2 regions of the Lysinibacillus sp. NPDC093692 genome follow, and region 2 is predicted to be linked to the other one. Evidence: riboswitches for the same ligand, from Rfam matches in the RefSeq annotation. Region 2 holds a riboswitch; the other holds the start of a gene.
What was found. Region 2 has a riboswitch for glycine ahead of ACQKN4_RS15640 (amino acid permease). Riboswitches for the same ligand answer to the same signal wherever they lie in the genome.
Positions count from the first base shown of each region.

Region 1: linked by a shared signal. The riboswitch ahead of gcvT (glycine cleavage system aminomethyltransferase GcvT) and the one ahead of ACQKN4_RS15640 (amino acid permease) in region 2 are both predicted to bind glycine.

Region 1 is NZ_JBNNUW010000031.1:33,493-37,695, reverse strand. It holds gene ACQKN4_RS22825 (hypothetical protein) at 1-148, shown strand, start outside; gene comGF (competence type IV pilus minor pilin ComGF) at 141-566, shown strand; gene ACQKN4_RS22815 (hypothetical protein) at 556-744, shown strand; gene ACQKN4_RS22810 (shikimate kinase) at 764-1,279, shown strand; glycine riboswitch at 1,422-1,514, shown strand; gene gcvT (glycine cleavage system aminomethyltransferase GcvT) at 1,789-2,889, shown strand; gene gcvPA (aminomethyl-transferring glycine dehydrogenase subunit GcvPA) at 2,915-4,203, shown strand, end outside.
Region 2 is NZ_JBNNUW010000014.1:74,328-78,530, reverse strand. It holds gene ACQKN4_RS15650 (lipoate--protein ligase family protein) at 1-495, opposite strand, end outside; gene ACQKN4_RS15645 (rhodanese-like domain-containing protein) at 1,109-1,495, shown strand; glycine riboswitch at 2,029-2,105, shown strand; gene ACQKN4_RS15640 (amino acid permease) at 2,267-3,607, shown strand; gene ACQKN4_RS15635 (glutaminase) at 3,774-4,203, opposite strand, start outside.

The DNA.
Region 1 (4,203 bases), on a different contig from region 2:
CAATCTACAACAAACAGAAGGCACTAAAACCATTGATAATATAGAATTTCAGTGGTTTATGAATGGACAAGGGATATGTGTAAGTTTTCAAAATATGCGGGAATTACGTAAAAAATGTATACAACTGACAGGTGAAGTTGATGAATGAGCGAGGCTACACATTATTAGAAGCGATGTTTCAATTAGTTGTTTTTGTGCTTATTGCCCATCTTGTTGTGTTTATTATGCTTTGGTTTGCTGAAATGAAAACAACGATGCTAACTGATGAGCAATCAAAGTGGGAGCTTTTTGTTTATGATTTGAATATGTATGTAAGTGATATTTCATCTTTTACAATTCGAAAGGATCAAAAGAGAATAACCTTCCAGGCCGCAGATACCATTCATAATATTGATTGTTACAGCAATATAATTCGTGATCAAGTAAATGGTGGTCATGTACCAATGCTAGTTGGTATTACTAAATGCCAGTTCCGATATGAAAAAGATATGTTAACAGTAGCTGTTGAACTTCCAAGTGGTAGTAAAAAGGAGCGAACTTTCTATGTTCCAGTTTTTGAAAAATGACAGAGGGGCTATTTTTTTAATCGCAATTGGATTATTATTTTTTGTAACTACTTTTGTCCTTACGTTTTGTACGTCTTATGAGATTCAGTTTCGAACATATGATGGCCTAGAAAAGCTCAATGTTCGAGCTACGATAAATTTATTAGGACAAATTTTGTCAGACAGTGTAGAATCGTAGTTATAAGAAGGTGATTCGAATGCGAAAAATATATTTGGTTGGTTTTATGGGCTCCGGGAAAAGTGCGTTAGGAAGACGTTTAAGCTATTTGTTAAAGATGCCCTATTACGATATGGATCATGAGATTGTTCGACAGCAGGGTATGACAATTCCGCAAATATTTGAAAAATACGGAGAAGCCCGTTTTCGGGAAATAGAAACAGAATTTTTGAAAAACTTCCGGGACGAAGCTTGTATTATTTCAACAGGTGGTGGAGTCGCAATTAATGCTGAAAATCGAAAAATAATGAGACGCAGTGGGCTCGTGTTTTTTTTAGATGCGACATTCGAAGATATATACAAACGAATACAGCATGATCCGAACAGACCGATTGTACAGAGCTCGACGAAAGAAGAGTTAGAGCAGCTGTATCATTACAGAAGAAAGTTCTATCGTGAAGTAGGACATATACAAGTGTTAACAGAGGGGCGAACAATCCGCCAAATTCTTGAGTATTTAGTATTCCAAGTTAAAAGGTTAAAAAGCGAACGTTGATGTATCGTTAATACTTAAATGTTCGTTTTTTAACATAAAATAAAAAATGATTGCCTTTTCAATGCAATTAATGTTAGGATATAGACAAAAGTTACTTAATGTTCATTGAATACTAAATAGTACCAAGTTGAAACTTGGGCGGATGATTGTACGGGGAGAGCACGTATAGACGTCACCGAAGGAGCAAATAGCAAAATGTTATGAATCTCTCAGGTAAAAGGACTCGTATAAGACGCAACTCTGGAGAGTGCTGTAGTACTACAGCCACCAAAGGGGAAAGCCGGCTGATTGGCATTGTATGTATGCGAGTCAGTCTGGTGTAACTTTCAGGTGCAAGGACAGAGAATCCCGAAAAGGGGTTCGTCTGTCTTTTTTTATGTCTAAATGTTTTACCTAATGTTGTTCGTTTTTCTTTATTTGGATGAACAAACAAGGGAAGCATGACTGTACAAAAAAACAGACGAACTACTATAAGTAAATATGTAACGAACAATAAGGGGGCAAAAACAATGACAGAATTAAAACGCACACCTCTATTTGAAGAATATGCAAAACATGGTGGTAAAACAATTGACTTCGGTGGATGGGAATTACCAGTGCAGTTCTCTTCTATTAAAGAAGAGCATGATGCAGTACGTAATCGTGCTGGCTTATTTGATGTATCACATATGGGTGAGATTTTAGTAACTGGACCTAATTCACTAGAGTTTTTACAAAATCTTTTGACAAATGATATTTCTAAGATTGCAGTAGGTCAAGCGCAATATAATGCAATGTGCTATGAAGATGGTGGTGTTGTCGATGATTTATTAACGTATAAATTAGCAGACAATCATTATTTATTATGCGTGAACGCGGCAAATATTGAAAAAGATTATGATTGGATGATGGAAAATCAACATCAATATGATGTAACGATAGACAACCAATCAGAGGCTTATGCACAAATTGCCCTTCAAGGTCCATTAGCAGAAGAAGTTCTTCAAACATTAACAGATACTGATTTACAAACGATTAAATACTTCCGTTTCCAAGCAGATGTTGAAGTTGCTGGTCATAAAGCATTAGTATCTCGTAGCGGTTACACAGGAGAAGATGGCTTTGAACTATATGGCTCTCCAGAAGATATTAAAGCATTATGGGGTAAAATCTTAGAGGCTGGAAAAGACAAAGGTGTAGTTCCTGCAGGTTTAGGCTGCCGTGATACACTTCGTTTTGAAGCAGGTCTTCCATTATACGGGCAAGAGCTATCAGCGACAATTTCACCTCTTGAGGCTGGTATTGGTTTTGCTGTGAAGTTAAATAAAGAGGGCTTTAATGGTCATGAGGCATTAGTGGCACAAAAAGAAAATGGGCTGTCACGCAAAATTGTGGGTATTGAAATGATTGATAAAGGAATTCCTCGCCATGGCTACAAAGTGTTGAAGGATGGTAAGGAAATCGGTGAAGTGACAACAGGTACACAACTTCCTTCTTCTAAACGAAATGTTGGTCACGCATTAATTGACAGTCAATTCGCAACTATCGGAACTGAATTGGAAATTGAAATTCGTGGTAAGCACTTAAAAGTAGTAACAGTTGAAACACCGTTTTACAAGCGTTCAAAATAAAAGTTGAAAAGAGGGACCTACATTTATGAAACATCGTTATTTACCAATGACGGAGCAAGATAAACAAGAAATGTTAGACGTAATCGGTGTATCCTCAGTTGATGCGTTATTTGAGGATATTCCAGAAAAAGTACGTTTTAAAGGCCTATATGATATTAAAGAAGCGAAATCTGAATCAGCTTTATTAAAAGAATTAACAGCAATGGCTGCGAAAAATAAAGATACAAATGCTAACGTATCGTTTTTAGGTGCAGGCGTATACAACCACTATAAACCGGTTATCGTGGACCATGTTATTTCTCGTTCAGAGTTTTACACAGCGTATACTCCATATCAACCAGAAATTTCACAAGGGGAATTACAAGCAATTTTTGAATTCCAAACGATGATCGCAGAGCTTACAGGCATGGATCTTGCAAACTCTTCTATGTACGATGGAGGAACAGCGTTAGCTGAAGCAGGTATGCTTGCAGCTGGCCATACACGCCGTAAGAAAATTTTAGTATCTGAAGCAGTTCACCCTGAGTATCGTGATGTCGTTGCTACATATGCATATGGTCAATCCATTGAAATTGTTACTGTTCCACAAAATGATGGTGTGACAGATGTAGAAGCTTTAAAGGAATTAATAGATGATAATACGGCAGCTGTTATTGCACAATATCCTAACTTCTTTGGTCAAATAGAGGACTTGCAAGTAATTGGCGATATTGCGCATGAGGCAAAAAGTTTATTTGTTGTCTCTTCGAATCCACTTGCACTAGGAATTTTAACACCACCTGGTAAGCTAGGTGCTGATATTTGTGTAGGGGATGCACAGGTTTTCGGTATTTCTGAAGCATTCGGTGGTCCACACTGTGGTTTCTTTGCAGTAACTACGAAGTTAATGCGTAAAGTTCCTGGTCGTCTTGTAGGTGAAACAGTTGATGGTGAAGGTCGTCGTGGTTATGTTTTAACATTACAAGCACGTGAACAACATATCCGTCGTGATAAAGCAACGTCTAATATTTGTTCGAACCAAGCACTTCTTGCACTTGCTGCTTCTGTAGCAATGACTGCTCTAGGTAAAGAAGGCGTTCGTGAAATGGCAATGCAAAACATTGCGAAAACACGCTATGCTAAAAATGCCTTTGAAGCGGCTGGTTTCACAGTAGCATTCCAAGGTGCACACTTTAACGAAATCGTTGTGAAGACAAATAAATGTGTGAAAGAAATTAATAAAGGCTTAATTGAAAAAGGTATCATCGGTGGCTATCCTTTAGGTCAAACATATGACTCTCTAAAAAATCACGTGCTAATCGCAGTAACAGAATT
Region 2 (4,203 bases):
TGCCACTTTTTTACCTTCTACTACAAGCTCATACCAGCTTGGCGCATCAAAGCAAACTGCACTTTTAGGTTTCTTTAAGTCCGCTCTTTGTTCTTCAGTATTAGGAACACTAAAATAAGCATCCATACCTAGATTATGAAACCCTTGCAATATCCCTTCACTTAACACTCTATATGCCTCTGTCACTGATTCAGGCATATCTGGATAGCTTTCTGAAACAATGACACTATATGTCAATTCATGTTCATGTAAAACGGCTCTACCACCTGTTGGACGACGAACAAAGCCTAGCCCTTGTTCTCGCACCGCCTCTAAATTGATATCTCTTTTCGCTTGTTGAAAATAGCCAATCGAAAGAGTTGCTGGCTCCCACTCATAAAAACGAATAACCGGTGGAATTAAACCTTCACTATGCCAATCAAGTAATGCTTCGTCTAATGCCATATTAAAAGATGGGCTACATTTCCCTGAATTTAGAAAATACCAAGTTGTCATATTTTCATCTCCTACAATTAATCATTTATGCCTCGGCATAAATGCGTCGGGAATCGGCTTTGTGCTTGCACAAAGAAATCCTTTTCGATTCCGTGACATCCGCCGGAGGCTTTACCTTTTGCGAATGTGTACAAAATAAGGCTCATCCCTATAGCGAGTGGTTGATTTCCGTTCCGGCCGGGCTCTTTCTCTGGGGACGACCGATGAGCCGCTTGGGCCAACAGGATGTTGGTCACGAAGGCGTTATCACAGGATGTGATGCTCTTAGCCTTCGTTCCCCTATCGCTAATCCCCGAGGAGTCGCCCTGCCTTCACTCCAATCAACCTATATATCGCATACGTTTTAGCAAATGCCATCCTACTCATGGTGATGAGCCAAAAATTAGTGTTTCTCAAAATTTTGACACTCTGCGTTTAGTTCTATTCTTTATTGAAGTATCATCCACCCAAATCTATAAATGGAGTAGAATGATTCTGTGACCTTTCACTAATAACATCCATACATATAGATAGATTAATTCTAGCCACAATCTAATTAATTTTATCAAACTCATTGGACTATCGCTAGCGCATCTTTTATAATAATAAAGAAGATAGAAAGGGGTAAGACATTTTGTTAAACATACTTATCACAATCGGTGTTATTTTAGTAGTCGTAATTGCATATATCGGTATCAATGCCCTACGACTAAAAAAAGCCGTAACAAACCTAACACAAGAACAATTTATTGAGGGCTATCGTAAAGCGCAGCTTATCGACGTACGTGAGCAAAAAGAATTTGATGCAGGTCACATTCTTGGTGCACGTAATGTTCCTTCAACAACTCTACGTCAACGTCACAAAGAAATTCGCCCAGATTTACCAGTATATTTATACTGTCAAAATACAGGCCGTAGCGCACGTGCTGCTCTATTTCTTAAAAAACGTGGCTACAACCAAATTTACCAACTTCAAGGCGGCTTCCGTACTTGGACAGGTAAAATAAAGTCTAAAAAATAATTTCAAAAAATCGTTAAGGCATAAGTGACTACTATAAATAAATATACTCGCGAAATCTAAGGTAATTTATTTATATATACCTATCTCACTTTGTTTTAAACAGGAAGAAACCATCTCAAATGACTATGAGATGGTTTACTTTTTGCAAAAAATTCTGAGTTTCTACTATATTATATTTATTGTTTAACGTCTGACAACTTATTGAACAGAAAAAAGTAGCGCGTGCGGCAATATACTGCTCACATCACATTCAACTTCCTTTATCAAAGTTCTAGCTGCTTCCCTCACTCGCCCCTCGCCTTTTTTAACCTTTATACCAAACATTAAATATTATCCCTATTTTAACGTATGTCTAAAAATACTATTTTTCGTGTAATTTTTACCTAGACGAACTCCAATCTTCTTTTTTTCTGAAAAAGACAGAAATTTACCCTTGAATATTTATGGTAGCACTGATAGGATGTATAATATCTTAAAATAATGTCATCAAGACATACAATACAAGCTATGAATGCTATGGATAAAACTATAGCAGGAGCAGTTCTGGAGAGAGCGCATTTTGCGTCGCCGAAGGGTTCACTATCTCAGGCAAAAGGACAGAGGAGTAATATTAACTTTCATCATGAAAGCTATACCACACGAATGTTTTCTTTTTTACATACAACATTCGCTATGGGTATTTGTTATTCTGTCGTTTACGAGACTAGTGTCACTACTAGTCTCTTTTTTATTTCCAGTCATAGTTTTTACGTATCTTTGAGGGGGAGCAACGTGGAACAACAACAACAATTAAAACGCGAATTAAAAAATCGCCATGTGCAGCTCATTGCGATTGGCGGAACAATCGGTACTGGTTTATTTTTAGGCTCCGGTAAAGCCATTGCTTTAGCAGGACCTTCCATCATCTTCGCCTATCTAATTGTCGGAACTGCCTTATTTTTCGTCATGCGGGCGTTAGGTGAACTGTTATTATCGAATGCTGGCTATACATCATTTACTGATTTTGCATCCGAATACATAGGACCTTGGGCAGGTTACATTACCGGTTGGACATACTGGTTCTGCTGGATTATGACCGCTATGGCAGATATTATTGCTGTCGGCGTTTATGTACAATATTGGTTTGACATTCCACAATGGGTGCCTGCAATTGGCTGTTTAGTCCTGTTGCTAATGTTGAATCTATTAACTGTAAAACTATTTGGCGAACTAGAATTTTGGTTTGCACTTATAAAAGTCATTACAATTGTTGCACTGATTGTGATTGGACTATTCATGATATTTACAGGCTTTCAAACAGGCGCTGGCACAGTTTCCGTTGAAAATCTTTGGGCATATGGCGGGTTATTCCCGAATGGTCTACACGGGTTCCTAATGGCATTCCAAATGGTTGTTTTCGCTTTTGTTGGTGTCGAGCTAGTAGGGGTTTCCGCTGCTGAAACGGCCGATCCTAAAAAGAATATTCCTTCTGCCATTAACAAAATTCCATTACGCATTTTATTATTCTACGTAGGGGCGCTATTTGTTATTTTATGCATTAATCCTTGGCATGAAATGTCTGCCTCTAGTAGTCCATTTGTACAAGTATTTACACTAGCTGGTATTCCAATTGCTGCAGGGATTATTAATTTTGTCGTTCTAACATCTGCTGCCTCGGCTGGTAATAGTGGTTTATTTTCTACAAGCCGCATGCTCTTTAATCTTGGAAACAACAAGCAAGCTTCACCAACATTTGCAAAGCTCAATAAAAACAGTGTACCAAGTAACGCACTTGTTGTATCTGCAATTGTTGTATCCGTAGGTGCATTACTAAGTAAATTAATGCCTGAAAACGCCTTTAGTGTTGTGACAACGATTAGTGCCATTTGCTTTATCTGGGTATGGAGTATTATATTAATCTCTCATATCATCTATAAACGTAAAAATCGTGCTCTTCATGAAGCATCAATTTTCAAGGCACCTTTCACACCGTTCGTGAACTATTTAGTACTTGCCTTCTTTGCATTTCTATTAGTAGTAATGTTCATTTCAGAGGCAACTCGTACGGCATTACTATTGACACCAATTTGGTTTATATTGCTGCTAATTCTTTATAAGAAAAAAAGAAAGTAATACGCTAAATTATATTGTCCTGGATAGTGACACTTTAAGCAAAGTGAAGCTATTCAGGGCTTTTTTTATTACAAATTAACGGCATTTTCTTGGCGGATGTTTAGAAAGCCGCGGAAAGAAGTAAAAAAGATGACTTCATTTACTGAAGTCATCTTTCTTTTATTGATTAAAAAATATTCATATTCCATTCGGTAGCGATATGCTTAAGTAAATTCACGCCAGCTACGCTGTTCCCGATGTCATCAATTGCTGGTCCATATATGCCAATACCGCTCCCAGCAGGAAAAGGTGAATCTAAGCCTGCATGACTTGGTACAGCCGCCAATATCGCTCCGGAAACACCACTTTTAGCGGGTAACCCGATAAATGCAGCAAATTTACCAGAAGCATTATACATACCACAAGTAACCATCAATGCCTTTGCTAATTTTGCTACTTGCTTAGGAAAAAGTTGTGTTTTTGTTAGAGGATGATAGCCATCATTGGCAATTACTAAACCAATCATTGCTAAATCTGAAACATTTACTTCAATCGCACATTGTTTTAAATAAACCTCCAATGCTTCCTCTACAGGACAGTCTAAAAAGCCAGAATCC